Regions from separate parts of the Cytobacillus sp. T106 genome, predicted to be linked through region 1. Evidence: riboswitches for the same ligand, from Rfam matches in the RefSeq annotation. Region 1 holds a riboswitch; each other region holds the start of a gene.
The links. A riboswitch is a leader RNA that binds a small molecule or an ion and turns the genes downstream of it on or off. The one in region 1 is predicted to bind S-adenosylmethionine.
Positions count from the first base shown of each region.

Region 1 (4,212 bases):
TGACCGTTGTATCAAAGCGCTGATAGCCATAGGTAATGGCCAAATCGCCAAGCCCTCCGCCGCCGACAGCCCCTGCCATGGCGGATGCTCCGACAAGTCCGACGGTTGCAATGGTCAGTGCCAGGACAAGTGAGCTGAGTGCTTCCGGTACGAGAAACTTAAAGATGATCTGTGCCGGAGTCGCTCCCATCGCTTCCGCTGCCTCGAGGACACCAGGATCAACCTCGAGGAGTGAGTTCTCGATTAATCTTGCAATATATGGGCCGGCATAGAATACTAGCGGTACGACAGCAGCCGCCGTTCCGATTGAGGTGCCTACTAAAAGGCGCGTCACCGGGATGATTGCGACCATCAGGATGATGAATGGAACAGAGCGGAATATGTTAATGATCCCATTCAGCACGTTAAAAACGGGCAGATTCTCCAGCAGATGGCCTTTTCTCGTAATAACCAGCAGGATGCCCAGCGGCAATCCGAGGATGGTTGAGAAAAGAAGCGAGAAAGCCACCATTTGAATGGTTTCGATGAGTGCTTCTATGATTTGCGTGTGATCAACTAGCATGTGCTTTCACTTCCTTGATTGAGACTTTTTCCTGATGAATATACATAAGCGCGCGCTGCACTTCCTGGTCGGTTCCCTGGAACTCGACAACAAGGTTTCCAAAAGGGATTCCCTGAAGCTCGGTTATATTCCCGAACAGCACGTTGATATCAATATCGAACTTCTTGGCAAGTCTGGAAAGCAGCGGCTGTCCGGCTGACTCGCCGACGAAATTGATCCGGAAGATCCTTTCCTTTCCATCGTTTTTCTCTACAAGCTGCTTTACAGAATCAGGGATTGAATCATTCATGACAGAGCTGACAAAGTTCTGGGCCGTCTGTGTTTTCGGCGCCGAGAATACATTGAACACTGACCCTTCTTCAATGATTTTTCCTGCCTCGATCACTGCCACCCTGTCGCAGATTTCCCTGATGACCGTCATTTCATGGGTAATGATCAGGATGGTGATGTTGTATTCTGCATTAATTTTTTTCAAAAGCTGAAGGATGCTGCTCGTCGTCTGTGGATCAAGGGCCGATGTCGCTTCATCGCACAGAAGAATCGATGGCTGTGTCGCAAGCGCCCTGGCAATCCCGACCCTTTGCTTCTGGCCGCCTGAAAGCTGATCCGGATATTTATCCGCTTTATCGGCAAGGCCGACAAACTCAAGCAGTTCAGCGACCCGTTTGCGGATCTGCTCTTTCGGCAGCTTTGCCAGTGTGAGCGGCATGGCTACATTGGCGAACACCGTTTTTGAGTTGAGCAGATTGAAATGCTGGAACACCATGCCGATATTCCGTTTAACTTCCCTCACCTCTTTGGGCGAAAGCGAGGTTAGATCATGGCCATCGACGATCACCTTGCCCGAGGTCGGCCTTTCGAGCAGATTCACACAGCGGATCAGCGAGCTTTTTCCCGCTCCGCTGAAGCCGATGACACCAAAAATTTCTCCTCTTTCTATTGCTAGATCAATCCCGTTGAGCGCGGCAACCTGCTGCCCGCCGCTTTCATACACCTTTCTGAGATCCTGAAATTCTATCATTTTGCTTCACCCTCCATATCAAATAAAAAACCCTCTTCTGAGAACAGAAGAGGGCATGTATCATCAGCATCCGCTCTTCTTATCTCCCAGGCTCACACCTGCTGGAATTGGCACAGTACTCATAAGAGTCCGCTGCCGAGGCTTCATTGGGCCAGTCCCTCTGCCTCTCTGGATAAGAAATTATGGTTTTCCTATAAAATTAATTGGTTTTAACACAATAGCTATGCAGCATCACGCACTTTTATTCCGGAAAACAAGAAAGCCCTCTTCAAAAAGAAGAGGGCAGAATAATAGGCGTTCGTCCTCTTCTTATCTTTCAGGCAATCTGCCTGCTGGAATTGGCACGGTTCATCAGTCCGCTGCCGAGGTGTCATAGGGCCAGTCCCTCTACCTCTCTGGATAAGAAGCTATCGTATTAAGTTTATTTGCTTGATTAATTGTTTTTTACTTTACACGCGTTTCAAAGTTCTGTCAAACCCTTTTTAAAATTTTTCGGATAAAAATTCTTATCCACAATTTTTGAAAACCCTTACTTAATTTTGGGGAGTTTTGAAAAAATAAAACTCCATCTGCTGTGGATAAAGGAGGTTTTCCACATTTTTTCCTCCCCTTATCAACATTCTCCCCAGACTTCACACAAGAAGAGGGAGTTTACTCCTATATTTATGCCCGCTTGTCTATTGTATAATAGTGGAAAAGAGCAAATTGAACTGCATTCCGGGAGGGAGAATGGTTTTGATTGCAACAAACAGAGACTATCAATCTGAATTATTTGTGGACAAAGTTGAAGCAAAGAATCTCGAACTGGCTCTGAAGCATTCGGCAGACCTGATTTCAAGGCATACAAAAGAAGGCATCTTTTTATATGTTTCCCCATCCTGCAGCACCCTTTTGGGCTATTCACAAGAGGAACTGTACAAGGACTGCATTCTGGCCTACTGCCACCCCCAAGATAAAGAAATCCTCAAAAAAGAATTCCGCGGGCTATCCCCGGGCAGCAGCTCACGCATTTCATTCCGGTTCCGCCGCAAGGAAGGCGACTATATCTGGCTGGAGACCAGCATCAGCACACTCGGCGACGGCCAGGAAGCCATGTGCATATCAAGAGATATGACCGAGCGCGTCAATATGGAAGAAGAAAACATGGAAACCCAGGAAAAGTACCGTTTCCTTGTCGAATACAGCAGGGATACCATTGGCATGACAACCGAGAAAGGCATATGGACCTACATGAATGATGAAGGCAAGAAGGTGTTCGGCTTTACTTCAAGCAAGGAAATTATAGGCGCTTCTTTGTATGACTATGTTTCACCTTCTGATCATGGCTATCTGAAGGATTTTTACCAGGCGAACCAGACTGTCTCTTTTGAATTGAATATCATCAGGAGTGACGGGAACACCCGGAAGGCCGCTATCCAGCTGATCCCCACCGTTTTTAAGAACCGGAAGCTTTTCCAGATCATCATCAAAGACGTCACCGGCCAGAAAAAGACCGAAGAAAAGCTTCATAATGCAGAAAAGCTCTCTGTCGTCGGGCAGCTTGCAGCAGGAATCGCCCATGAAATCAGAAATCCCCTTACCGCCATCAAAGGCTTTACCCAGCTTCTTACAGAGCGTAAAACAGAAAAATATGCAGATGTAATCCTTTCCGAACTCGAACGGATTGAAGAAATCGTCAATGACCTCCTTGTCCTCGCCAAGCCTGTTGTGACAGAGGCTCAGGAAACCAATCTGGTGAATATAGTCAAGAGTGTCGTCACCCTTTTAAACACACAGGCGCTTATCTATAACATCATGATAGATGTAAAATACTCTCTATCTGAAATCAGCGTCCGCTGTGAAATCGATAAAATCAAGCAGGTGCTTATCAATGTGATCAAGAATTCAATTGAAGCCATGCCCCATGGCGGAAAAATCAGCATTGAGGTCAGGCAGGATAACAGCTTTGCGATGATCAGCGTGAAGGATGAAGGGATCGGCATTCCCGAGGAAAGGCTGCCGAAGCTCGGTGAACCGTTCTACAGCACGAAGGAAAAGGGGACAGGCCTTGGGCTCATGATCTGCAACCGGATCATTAAGAGCCACGGCGGGAATATATATATAACAAGCAAAGAAAATGAAGGAACCATCGTGAAACTGCTGATTCCTGTGGTCTGATTGAAGCCTCCGGCGTTCCTGCCCGGGGCTTTTTTGATTCTGCTCCAGCTTCTCGCTGCAGACCCTTCTTGAAAACAATTGTACTTCTGTTTAAACAATAGTAAAAACTTCCCCTATATTGCCGATATAAAGCAGGATAATAGATATAGAAAATGGGAGTGTTTCAAGTGCTTTTTACGAAAACAGCAAAACCGAAATCGTTTGACCTTGAAAGCCTGATTCAGAAAGAACTGGAACATGCAGTACAGGAAACTGAATTTGATCAGGATTTAAAGCTTCAGATTGAAGTGATGGGCCTGACAAAAGAAGATTTGGCTATTTTGCGGGCAGTGCGCCCGATTGCCGAAAAGCATATCAGCGCCGTTTACAATAAACTTCTCACTTATGAACAAGAGGATGTCAGGAAAATAACCGATATTTCGAAAATTGGCGTGACTACAGAGATGAGCCAGCAGTATATCCTCAGTCTGTT
Region 1 is NZ_JBEUMK010000002.1:686,995-691,206, reverse strand. Features, by position in the region: gene ABU165_RS07600 (methionine ABC transporter permease) at 1-562, opposite strand, end outside; gene ABU165_RS07595 (methionine ABC transporter ATP-binding protein) at 552-1,583, opposite strand; SAM riboswitch class I at 1,660-1,762, opposite strand; SAM riboswitch class I at 1,890-1,989, opposite strand; gene ABU165_RS07590 (PAS domain-containing sensor histidine kinase) at 2,313-3,740, shown strand; gene ABU165_RS07585 (globin-coupled sensor protein) at 3,908-4,212, shown strand, end outside.

Region 2 (4,212 bases), on a different contig from region 1:
GTATAAAGTCCGAATTGGCAGTACTTGCAGCAGACTCTTTAGCAGTGAAATTAGCACACAAAAAGCTCGGAGCTATAATGCTCTGAGCTTTTTTTATAGAGATTGCACTTTGTTGAAGATAAGCAACCGTATGTTCAATTAACGATTTTGTTGTGAGGCAGGAATACCAGCTAAAAGAGCAATTTTTCCCCACCCCACCCTACTAAAAGAGCTGGCCTTCCAGGGACAGGATGAGGTTCAGCGCGGTTTGACAAATTAGCGGAGAAATTCCCGTTAATTTCAAAAGAGCTCTAAAAACAGCTTAAATAGAGGGAGAAATTCCGGCTATCGACCCGAAAAAAAGGAAAATTCACCATTTTGCTTCGCTTAACCGGAAAATCTCCGCTTATTTATACCCTTTCGAGCCCTATTATCAATTTAACCGGAAAATCTCCGCTTATTAATTTTTTGTTGGCAACCCACTCCATTCCTTCACTATCCTGCTCCTTCCATCCGGAATTGAAGTCACACTATCAAAAAAGGCCGCTCCCAAATGAGCGGCCTTCTTCTATTATTATCACACTCTGCTGTATTCCCTAACCTTAGCCTGTTCTTTTTCAAGCTCGGCACCGAGGAATTTGGCGGCTTCAAGCATGCCGTATTTGCCTGCTTTTGCCTCTGCGTCAGAATTATAATTTGTGTTTGTGTTGACATCATACGTATAAATATCCCCATTGGCATTTTTAATAAATTCAATGCCGGCGATTTGAATGCCGTTATTCCTGAGGAAGGTTTCGTATTTTTCAATGATCGGGTCGTTGAAGCCTTCAATGATCTTAAACTTTGGCTTTTCTTCCACCTCTTCGCCAACAGGACAGAACAGATCCCCGATTTGGCAGGCATCGGCCGGGCAAAGCTCAAAGCCTTCTGATGTATCCACCTGGACGGCATAGACGAATTTTCCGCCCACGAATTCGCATCTGGTAATATATGATTCTGGCGACTCAATATATTCCTGGATCAGAGTGATGCCATCGACAGGCTCTTCAAAATTCGGCCCTTCGACATATTCCCTCAATGCGTCCAGAGAATGGAACAGCTGGACGCCGAGCCCTTTGCCTGCGCGGTTATGCTTCGTGATGAACGGAGCGCTGTCGAGCTTTACAGCTGCTTCAAGAATTTGATTTTTTCCGACAGCTGCTATTGTTTTCGGAGTGGCGATTCCTGCAGCATTCAGCGCTGTATATTGATTGACTTTGCTGACCTCCAGCCTTAAAGCGCGGCTTCCGTTGAAAACGGTGCGGCCATGCTGCTCAAGCCATGACAGGACAGATTCCGTCAGCTCCGGTGCAAAGCGGTTCCCCCTTGTGTGGGAAGATGCGCTCATCCTGCTGTAGAAAATCCCCTCCGGAGGTGCACTGGTCAGGTCAACAATCCCTTCATTCAAAAACCATTCCTCATAAGGAAGACCCAGCTCTTCCAGCCTTTTTGTCAAATGGGCAGTCCATTCGCTGTTTTCGTGTATGATGTGTATTTTGCTCATATGTTCTCCCTCTTTTACTTTAAGATTTTCCTTTTGGCTTCAACCAGCGGCATGACTTTTTCCGAAAATCTCTGCATTTCCTCCAGCTGTGGAGAGAACTGAAGCAGAAGCAGATCGACGCCGGCTTCTTCATAAGCAATAATCTGTTCAGCAATCTGTTCAGGGGTTCCGATCAGATTTGGCCTGAGGCCCCGGTTGGAAACGGAATAATCGTACAGCTTTACCTGCTGCTCAAGCTGCGATTTGCCTACAAAATCTTTGTAGCCTGCATAGCCGCTTGATTCTTTTACATTGGTGATGCGGGCAAGCTCTTCCTGCGCCTCTTCTTCTGTGTCGCGGCAGACAATGTAGGCTGCCATGCCAAAAGACTTAAATGGCTCATTCCCGCTTTCCTGCCTGCGTGCTCTCATGTCATCAATTTTAGTTTTTACTTCTTCAACTGTCCCGCCGTGCATCACATAGGCATCGCAGTGATTAACAATTGCTTCCTTGCCGCGGGGGCTTTCTCCGCCTGCATAAAGGATCGGATTCGGCCTTTGCACCGGCTTAGGGGACAAATGGGCGTTTTTAATAGAATAATAGCTGCCGTCAAAATTAAAGGTTTCTTCTTCCCATAAACCCTTCATGACCTTGACGAATTCTTCTGTCCGGTCATAGCGCTCATCATGTTCAGTAAAGATGCCGGCATACTGGCGCGCCTCTTCCTCCCACCATGCGGATACAACATTCAGGGTAAAACGGCCATTGCTGATATGGTCGATATTGCTTGCCATTTTTGCCGTCACCGCAGGATTATGGAAGCCTGGGCGGACAGCCGTCATAATTTCTATTTTCTCAGTCACCGCAGCAAGAGCGGCCGCAGTTGACCATGCTTCAAGTGAATCCTGCTCCGGGCCTTTTATATCATTCAAGTAAAGTTCTGCTATTAATGTGGTATCATATCCCCACTTCTCTGCTGCCTGGATGACTTCTTTCGCATAGCTGAAGGTCGGGGGCATCTTCTCGTCTTCTACATTGCGCAGCCAGCCGCCAAAGATCGGCAGCCAAAATCCGTATTTCATCTGTCTCTTCTCCTCTCACTTGCACCTTGTTGTCAGCAATAAAAAAAACTTCTCCGATAAGAAGAAGTTTGTATGCCTCTATCTTATCTGCCAAAGCATTGCGCTTTGCTGGATTTAGCACCATTCTGACTAAGTCAGCGGCTGCCGGGTATCACAGGGCCAGTCCCTCCACCACTCTCGATAAGAAATATTCAATTGATTTCATAGTAATCCTACAACAAAGGTCGGCTTTCTGTCAACTGACTAGTCTAACTATTTTTAAAAATGTTTTTTTTCCTGCAAGCCTTTTTTATCGTGTGAGCCTTTTTAGCGGAAACCATTCTGCAGGGAGCAGTTGTTCATATCTTTTTTGAAGGAAGCGGTCATCAATCAGCAGGATGGTTCCTGTGTCTTCCTCTGAACGGATGAGGCGCCCGCCAGCCTGGGCTGCTTTATTGGCTCCCGGAAAAGTATACGCATAATCATAGCCGTTTTTTCCTTCAGCCTGAAAATAATCTTTAATCAGATTACGCTCAAGACTCAGCTGTGGAAGCCCCACACCAACAATAATGACACCGCCGAGCCGGGTTCCCTTCAAGTTGATCCCTTCTGAGAAAATTCCGCCCAGCACAGCGAACCCAAGAAGGCTTTCTTCAGGTTCCTCCTTAAAGGAAGACAAAAATTCTTCTTTTTCTCCCTCTGCCATCCCCTGTTCCTGTACCATCATCCTGATAGTGCTGGATTCTTTCATTTGTTCATGGATTTCCCTCATATATTGGTAAGACGGAAAAAAGATTAAGTAATTCCCGGGCCGTTCAGCTGCCAGCTTTTCTACCGATCGGATCAAAGCTTCACCTGTCGCGCTTCTGTCCTTATATCTAGTTGAAAGCGGCAAAGCAAGAACTTCTGCATTTTCTTTCGGGAACGGGGAAGGCAATGACAGGGAATAATGATCCTCATTCCAGCCCAGCATGTTCTTGAAATAATCGAATGGCTGGAAGGTAGCCGAAAAAAAGAGTTTGCTGCGGAAGCCCTTGCCCATTTTCTGGACAAGATAGGATGGATCTAAACAAAACAGCTTGAGTACTACATCCTTTCCGGACTTTTCTGTATAAATGACAAATCGCTCATCTGCCAGCCTTGATATCCTCAGGAAAGCCTGTACAGAAAAATAAGTATCAAGCAGCAGTTCCTGGCCCTCATCTCCCCTGCCGCTGATCAGCTCCTTTTCTGAGCAATGAGCAAAGTCCTCAAGATGCTCCAGCAGATTTTCCGGCAGCTCTTCGTGAATGCGATAGCTTTCCTCCTTTAATTCTCTATTGAAAGAGATAAAAACATCATTCATCTTTTTAGCTGCTGCAGAAAGCTGCGGGGCCGTGTTTTTATAAGCCCTTTTCAGCTGAAGGAAATTCTGCTTCCCCAGATCCGCCGAAAACATATCCCTCGCCCGGTCCACCAGATTATGCGCCTCATCGATCAGAAGAGCTGTCTTTTTCTTGCCTTCTGTATGAAGCCTTTTCAGGGACACCCGGGGATCAAAGATATAATTGTAATCGCATATGACTGCGTCTGCGGCATATGCAAGTTCCAGGGAAAATTCAAACGGGCAGACTGTGTGCTTCATGGCATATTTTTCAATAACACTCCGGT
Region 2 is NZ_JBEUMK010000012.1:137,888-142,099, forward strand. Features, by position in the region: gene ABU165_RS19505 (ATP-grasp domain-containing protein) at 557-1,522, opposite strand; gene ABU165_RS19510 (LLM class flavin-dependent oxidoreductase) at 1,537-2,583, opposite strand; SAM riboswitch class I at 2,664-2,770, opposite strand; gene ABU165_RS19515 (helicase C-terminal domain-containing protein) at 2,873-4,212, opposite strand, start outside.
Region 2: another riboswitch for S-adenosylmethionine. It lies ahead of ABU165_RS19510 (LLM class flavin-dependent oxidoreductase); the one in region 1 lies ahead of ABU165_RS07595 (methionine ABC transporter ATP-binding protein).

Region 3 (4,212 bases), on a different contig from region 1:
TGTCCAAATAAGCGATGAGGATGCACTGCTGTTAAAAATTGATACACCAATAACGGTTGTATCGCATAAAAATTACAAGATTGTCTGAAAGCGTGATATGTATAATGGCGGCCGAAGATATTAATAGAAAAAAAGCTGCTGAGTTTATTTGCTTTTACATGAAAAAATACGCAGGATTTAAGCTATAAAGGTAGAATTGATTTATATGTTTAATCATTCTGCCAATTGATCAAAATTCATACCCTGGGAGGATTCTGGCATGGAAATCAGCAAAGACTCAAAGAAATTAGCGGTAGATTCACCTGTTTTGCTAAAAGGGATTGTAAAGGCTATTTACAAAGATACCGTTCATATCCAGATCGGCGGCAAAATCATTGCTCTGCCAGCTTCCAATATGCCCGCCGCTTCCTCTTAACCTGCAGCCTGATGAAGGCTGTTTTTTATACTCACATAGGAATTTTCACCTTGTAAAAGGAGCCGGTATACCGGCTCCTTTTGTGCAGACTTATTCAGAAACCTTTTCAGCATATCTGAAATCCGGATTATTGAGCGGGCTGAACCGGATTCCCTTAATATTTTCTTTTACAACCGCATTCTGAGAAGAAAAGTAGATTGGGATGATCGGCATCTCATCCATCAGGACAGATTCAGCCTGATGCAGCAGTTCAAATCGCTTTGCTTCGTCCTGCTCTGTCAGTGACTGGTCAAGCAGCTTGTCAAATTCAGGATTGGACCAGTTTGTAAAGTTGCTGGAACTGCCTGAGCTGTACAGATCCAGAACAGGGTACGGATCCAGGAAGTCCCCTACCCAGCCCATGCGCGCCGCCTGGAAGTTTTTCTGCTTGAAAGTATCTATGAATGTTTTCCATTCCTGGTTCTCCAGCTTCACTTCAACCCCAAGGTTCACCTTGAACATTTCCTGCAGAGCTTCGGCAATCTTCTTGTGGTTTCCTTCTGAATTATATTTCAGGGTTACAGAAGGAAGCTCCTTCCAGCCTTCTTCCTTCATTCCTTCTGCAAGCAATTCTTTTGCTTCGTCCGCATCAAAAGAGTAGTAAGGTTTCTTCTCATCCCGGAAGTCCTTCCCTGACGGCCCTTCCACACCGTAGCCCACATAGCCGTAGGCTGGCTCTTCGCCGCCTTTAGAAATGTTTTTTGTGATAGCTTCACGGTCGATTGCCAGGCTGAAAGCTTTGCGGATTTTACTGTTATTGAAAGGCTCTTCATTTACATTGAATGTATATGTATAGACACTGAATTGCGGAGAGTTGATAAATTCCTTGCCCCCCTTTTCGATATCTATCGCATCGGCGGCAAGATTCTTGATCAAATCAATATCGCCTGATTTATACATCTGATATTCGGTGTTGGCATCAGCCACCATTTTAAAGTTTACGGATTCAATAGTAATATCTTTACTGTTCCAGTATTGGCTGTTCTTTTTCAGAGTAAGAAGATTATTATGTTCCCATTTGCCGAGTGTATAAGCGCCATTGGTCACAATGGTTTCCGGCCCTGCAGCCCAGTTTTCGTCTGCTTCGACTGTTTTCTGGTTCACCGGCATGAAGCCCTGTCCCATCAGTACTTTCGGAAAGAACTTGATCGGGGTGTCCAGCTCCACCTTCAGGGTATGATCGTCTTCTGCAGTAATTCCTACATCTTCCACAGAACCATTTTCCCTGTTATATTCTTCAGCCCCTTTTATGTAAAAAAAGCTAGAAGGATCATAGGCGCCTGTTTCAGGATTCAGGACCCTTTTCCATGCAAACTCAAAATCCTTTGCTGTCAGCGGATCTCCATTGGACCACTTCTGCCCGTCCCTGATTGTGAAGGTATATATTTTACCGTCTTCTGAAACATCAACCTTGCTGGCTGCCCCTTCCACTGCATTTCCGTCTTTATCATAGCGGTATAAGCCTTCATATAAGTTATCGATCACCCAGAAGGAAGTTGTATCAGATGCAAAAGCAGGATCAAGGGTATACGGCTCCCCTCCAAGATTGGCATTCAATACTTGTTCAACGTCATTTTCTCCGGATGCTGATCCTTCTTCACCATTGCTGCACCCTGCAAGAACAGCCAGCGCAAACAGCAGGATGGCCAGCGATACCAGTGATAATTTTTTCATAATTTTATCCTCCTTTTATTTTAGCGCTCTAAATCGATTTATCATATTAAAATACTAAGATTTAAATTAGCAATCCCCCCGTCCTTTATGGCTTATTCCGAAAATATCCTTTACTTCTTTACCATACTAAAAAACCTCCCGGCAAAGACAGCTGAGAGGAATGGTCTCTGCTTATCTTTCCGGTATACCGGTGGAATTGGCACAGTGTCAACAGACCTGCTGCCGAGGCTTCATCGGGCCAGTCCCTCCGCCTCTCTGGATAAGTGATATAGTTTTTTAGCTGGCAGAAATAAAAAAGCCCCTTCTGCAGATAGAAGAGGACAGTATGTATGAACAAGATCCCTTCTTATCTGCCAGGCCTTTGCCTGATGGATTTGGCACAGTGTCCGGATGAACCTGCTGCCGAGACTTCTTCGGGCCATACCCCTCCGTCTCTCTTGATAAGAAATTATAGATATATAATTTTTCGGTGCACTAAGAATAACCAATTTAGAAAATTTCGTCAACAGAAAAGATAAAAGTTCTACTTTTCTATATTTTCAAACAACAGAAGGGCTAAAGACATAATTAGGATAGTTCCTGCCTTATAATTCCTCCCTAAATTGCAAACACTATTTTCATACTGATTGAAGGAGTCTTCCTATGGACAAGAAAACCCCCCTTACATCGGCAGAAATCGCGATGCTCTGGACTACTTATATGAATGACAGCATGTCAAAATGTGTTCTTGGCTATATGATTACCCATGCAACAGAAGCTGAAATTGGCGCTGCCCTCCAATTTGCCATTGATCTTTCGACCAGCCACCTGCAATACCTGGAACCCCTTTTCAAAGAAGAAAAAATGGCTGTTCCGAATGGCTTCGGCGGAGGCGATGTCAATCCTGATGCTCCTAGTCTGTTTTCAGACACCTTCTGCCTGGCATATATCAACCATATGGCAAAAGCGGGAATGCTTGCTTACAGCGGCATGCTTGCTATGTGCGCCAGAAATGATATAAGGAAATTCTTTACCGAAGGATTGGCAGAAACGGCCTTGCTCTACAATATGACTACAAACCTGATGCTTGAAAAAGGGATTTACATAAGAGCTCCCTACATCTCGTATCCGCATGAAACGGATTATGTGGATACAAAGAAATATTTAAGCGGCCTGAACCCCTTTGCGACTAAAAGACCTTTGAATGCGGTGGAAATTTCTCATCTGACCGTGAATATACAGACAAATTCCATCGGGCTGCAGATTGCCGCAGCTTTTGCACAAACAGCTCGGCTGAAAGAAGTACAGGAATTTATGCTGAGAGGAAAAGAAATTTCCCAAAAGCATGTTGGCATTTTTACGAAGATTCTGCTGGAAAGCAATATACAGGCTGTAGGTTCACCTAATATAGCCGTATACGATACAACTAAGCAGGTATTTTCCGATAAGCTGATGATGTTTCATATGTCTTTGTTAAGTGCAACCGGGTCCGGAAATTATGCTACAGCAGGTGTTGCAAGCCAGCGTACTGATGTAGCAGCCAGCTATCAGCGGCTAGCCGTTGAGATTGCCCTGTATGCTAAAAGCGGAGCAGACATTATGATCAAGCACGGCTGGCTGGAGCAGCCTCCCGGAACGACAGACCGTGATGCATTGGCTAAAAAAGGAACACCCTGACCCCATCTTTAAAAGCTGGGGTTTGTGCTGTTCTTTTTTCGTTTGCTTCCATGATTGAATACAACCGGATTATACCAGCAGATAAGCAATTAAGGAACCTGGACAAAATATACCCAAGACTCCAGCTGGGAGAAAGTTTTAAGACTGAAAAAGGGACATCAGGCAAATCTAAAAAGGATACCAATGAGAGGAGGGCTTCTCATGACACAGTCTAAAAAGCAGGAAGAAAGACAGTGGCGGCAGAGAAAAGAAACTCAGCATCCGCATGGTAAGGTTAAATCATTTGATCAGCTGGCTGATGAACCCGGCAAAGGCGGACGCTCCTGAAAGAAAGGGTCCGGGACATAGTCCCGGGCCTTTATTTAGACTTTACATTTCCTTTCTGGCGCTGAAGTTGCTAATAAACTGGGAAAGATGCTAGTAAAATC
Region 3 is NZ_JBEUMK010000026.1:37,827-42,038, forward strand. Features, by position in the region: gene ABU165_RS24485 (YkvS family protein) at 1-88, shown strand, start outside; gene ABU165_RS24490 (hypothetical protein) at 260-415, shown strand; gene ABU165_RS24495 (peptide ABC transporter substrate-binding protein) at 506-2,128, opposite strand; SAM riboswitch class I at 2,297-2,394, opposite strand; SAM riboswitch class I at 2,472-2,575, opposite strand; gene ABU165_RS24500 (DUF3231 family protein) at 2,771-3,784, shown strand; gene ABU165_RS24505 (DUF6254 family protein) at 3,986-4,111, shown strand.
Region 3: another riboswitch for S-adenosylmethionine. It lies ahead of ABU165_RS24495 (peptide ABC transporter substrate-binding protein); the one in region 1 lies ahead of ABU165_RS07595 (methionine ABC transporter ATP-binding protein).

Region 4 (4,212 bases), on a different contig from region 1:
TCTGCATGGCCAGGCAATTGCAGGCAAATTGGGCCTTACTCCCCCGACGATCACCCATCATTTAAACAAGCTAAAAGCTATTAATAGCATCTATCAGCGCCGTGATAAGAACACCATCTATTATTACGTGAATGAATCGGTTATCAAACAGCAGGCAGAGGTTCTCATTAACCTGTTTGATAAAAAGGAAGGAGAGATGGAAGAAATGCTGGAAATGCATAATGAGAAACAAAAGGTTATCGAAAATTTCATCACAAAAGAAGGGAAGCTCAAGAATATACCGGCACAGCGCAAGAAAAAGCTGTTTATCTTTGAGCATATTGCTTCAGGTCTGAAAATGGGAAAGAAATATCCTGAAAAAGAGCTTAATGAGTATATAAAGAAATTCCATGAAGACTATGCGACGATCAGGAGAGAATTTATCGTCAATCATTTCATGTACAGGGAAAACAGCGTTTATGAGTTGAACCCCCGTGAAATGTGGGCTAAGCCGGAGTAGCTTGATATGGCCTATATGTATGAGCATATACCTGGAACTGATTTTGTCCCAGTCTTTGCTTCGGCTGTTCTTGATGGCCTTATACCAGGTGAGGTACAGGAGAGGCAAGGAAGTCTGCTGATATCCCTCACTAGCGGCATCCACTATGCCGCGGGACGAGCGGGAGAAGGGTCATTTGACCTGCTGGCAGGAAAATTGGATGAAGCAGAGAAAAATGGGAGGCGGTTCACACTTTTTTCCGGCTCTGCCGAACTGGATCAATTCATATCCGGCCAGTTTGGAGAGAGGCTCAATAAGCATCACCGCCATTCCTTTCAAAATTTTTCGCCGGTTCCTAAACTGTCTACCAAAAGCAGCGAAGTCTCCTTTTTTCCGCTGGATAGGGAGTCAGCAGGTGAATATCCTGAGTTCCGAATGGATTATTTCAGCACATACTGGGGATCCATTGAGCATTTTCTGAGATCCGGATTCGGCATCAGGGTGCTGATGGGAGAGCAGGCAGCCGGTGAATGTGTTTCTATATTCAGGAGCAATGAATTTGCCGAAATGGATATCCATATAGCAGAAAGTGCCAGGGGAAAGGGGCTGGGAGCCATGCTTGCTGCGAGATTCATTAAAACTGCCCTGGGAAAAAATCTGCAGCCGCGCTGGGATTGCAGCGCGGCCAATCTGGCAAGTAAGAAGCTTGCAGAAAAACTGGGTTTTTCTGAACCTGCGGAATACCTTGTTTTCACCCTGCCGAAACAAGGCTGACAATCCTGCATAAATCCTTTGCATCTGCGATTTCCCTGCGCTGAAGGATCAGGTTTCTCCCTGCAGCCAGTGCAGCTCTCTTGGCAGCCAGGCGCGCCTTTTTGTCTTCTATCCCGTCAAGGTCAGCAACATGGGCCAGTCCGATTGTCCTTCTTATCAGCTCACAGCCTGCAAAGCCAACCGCATCTTCCCAATATTTCTGAAGCACAGCGGATAGAAAACCTTCTGTTCCAGCAAAAGGATCTTTATTATCCTTCTGCCATAAAAGAGAGAAATCATCTGAGAAAGTTCCCCAGAATGTTTCAATATGATGATCTATAAGTCTCGTTTTCTCAGGATTGGCGATAGACTGGAATAACAGATTGGCAATCACCTGTCCGATATCAAAACCTGCAGGGCCGTAGAAAGCAAATTCCGGGTCGATGACTTTTGTCTCCGCATCGGAAGCAAAGATGCTTCCTGTATGCAAATCACCGTGAAGCAGCGCCTCCGCTTCATTTAAGAAAATTTTCCTGAGGCGCGCTGCCTCGAGTTTCAATGCTGAATCAGCCCATAAGGCTTCTGCATCGCCTTTCAGCTCTTCTTCAAAATCATTGGTCGGGCTATTGAAATAAGGATCTGCAAATATCAGGTCTTCCGTAATTTTGCACAGCTCCGGGTTGTAAAAATCTTTGGCAAGCTTTTTCTTATCAGCCTGAAGAAGGCCGTAGTCCGAGGTATAGAACAAAGTTCTTGCCAGGTAGTTTCCAAGATGGCCGGAAAGCAGCGGATATTCTTTTCCAGAGATCAGCCCTGTACGGCTGATCTCCAGGTGTGAAAGATCTTCCATCACAGTCACCGCGAGCTCTTCATCATTGTAGAAAACTTCCGGCACAAAATCCGGAGCAAGCTTTTTAAAAAGTTTAAGCGCTTCTGCTTCAATAGCAGCCCTTTTCAAGGTCAGCGGCCAGCTTTCGCCTACTACCTTGGCAAAAGGGAGAGCCTGCTTGATAATCAGGCTTTTTCCTGTCCCGTTTTCCTTGATCCTAAAGACAAGGTTAAGATTTCCGTCGCCTATTTCTTCCGTGGCTAAAGATGCATTTCCGGGAAACTGGCCAAGGCTTACAGCGAGTTCCGCGGCTGTTTTTTCTGTCAGCGGAGCATATTTATTTTTTACGAGTGTCATCATTTTTCCCTCCTGAATTTGGAGGCTTTATTTATCCATCAGGACATAAAAAGGCCTCTTTCTCATGCTGAAAGAGGCTTGAAGTATTGAGCTTCGCACCTCTTATCTGCCAGAAAGCCAAGCTTTCTGCTGGAATTAGCACCGTGCCTTATGGAGGAATTCTCCGGCGCAAGGATTGCGCCCCATCTCACGATGGAATTACGGTCGGTTGCTGGGCATCATCGGGCCAAGTCCCTCTGCCTGCTCTTGATAAGAGAATATAAGTTTGTATAAACGGCTGCCGCCAGCCATTTGAAAAAATAGTAACAGCGGCATATGTTTTCTGTCAATAAAAATTTAAAAAATTCTAATAGAATTCCGGTTTGCGGTCAGTAAAAACCGGGATGCGTGCCCTCACTTCCTCTACAAGCCTGAGGTCGAGATCTGCTGAAAGGATTTCTTCGTGCTCTGAAGCCTCTGCAACGACTTCGCCCCATGGATTGATGATGATGGAGTGGCCGGCAAATTGATTGGCCGGATCAGATCCGGCCCTGTTGCAGGCAACCACATAGCATTGATTTTCAATGGCTCTTGCAATCAGCAGCGCGCGCCAATGGGCGAGGCGGGGCAGGGGCCATTCAGCCACGACGAAAATGGCTTCTGCTCCTTCAAGTGCATGCTTGCGGATCCATTCAGGAAAACGGATATCGTAGCAGATAAAGCCGGCCATGGGATGGCCATTCAGATTGAAAGAAGCATCCCCGCTCCCGGGTGACAGGTGGAGATGTTCATCCATCAGTTGAAAAAGGTGCAGCTTGCTGTATTGGTGCAGCAGTTCACCTGTGCTGCTGACTGCAAGCAGGGTGTTGAAAACACCATCCTCTGTTTTATTTGCGATGCTTCCTCCAATGAAGGCAGCATGATGCTTATGGGCCATAGTCTGCAAAAACCGGATGCTTGATTCTGCGTGCCTGTCCCCGATTTCTTCCAGTCGGGTTAAATCATAGCCCGTTGTCCACAGCTCAGGCAGCACGATGATATCGGGATTGTCTTTGCTTGCGCGCTCGATCAGCGTTTCAGCTTTTTCGTAATTTTTCTCAGGGCTGCCAAAGGAGATGTCCATTTGGATGCAGGATATTTTCATAGGGTAAACCTCCGTATGCAAAGGATAAAATAATAAAATTTTAGAATATTTCTTTACTTCCTGCCTTTTACGTTATATCTTTGTCATTGGTTTTTCAAATAAAAATTTAATCCACATGTAAAGCAGGTGACTATGTGATGAAAATATTTCCTCAATCTGAACTGTTGCAAAGTCTGCCAAAGCAGTTCTTTGCAACATTGGTGCAAAAAGCAGCCAGGTATGCCGGGCAGGGGCATGATGTCATCAATCTTGGCCAGGGAAACCCTGACAGGCCCACACCGCCGCATATCGTCAGGAAACTTCAGGAAGCAGCCGAAAATCCCCTTAATCATAAATATTCCCCTTTTCGCGGTCAGCACAGCCTGAAAGCTGCAGCAGCTGAATTTTACAAAAGGGAATACGGTGTGGACCTTGATCCGGAAAAGGAAATAGCTATTTTATTCGGCGGGAAGGCTGGCCTGGTTGAAATTCCTCAATGTCTTCTCAATCCAGGGGAAACGATCCTTGTTCCTGACCCGGGGTATCCTGATTATTGGTCAGGAGTGGCCCTTGCGAAAGCTTCTATGGCTGTCATGCCCCTGAAAGAAGACAATCATTTTCTGCCGGATTATGGTGAGCTTTCTGAGCAGGACATCGAATCAGCCAGGATGATGTTCCTCAATTATCCGAATA
Region 4 is NZ_JBEUMK010000003.1:500,413-504,624, reverse strand. Features, by position in the region: gene ABU165_RS10135 (DUF2087 domain-containing protein) at 1-499, shown strand, start outside; gene ABU165_RS10130 (GNAT family N-acetyltransferase) at 506-1,252, shown strand; gene mtnK (S-methyl-5-thioribose kinase) at 1,230-2,420, opposite strand; SAM riboswitch class I at 2,517-2,673, opposite strand; gene ABU165_RS10120 (carbon-nitrogen family hydrolase) at 2,764-3,540, opposite strand; gene ABU165_RS10115 (pyridoxal phosphate-dependent aminotransferase) at 3,678-4,212, shown strand, end outside.
Region 4: another riboswitch for S-adenosylmethionine. It lies ahead of mtnK (S-methyl-5-thioribose kinase); the one in region 1 lies ahead of ABU165_RS07595 (methionine ABC transporter ATP-binding protein).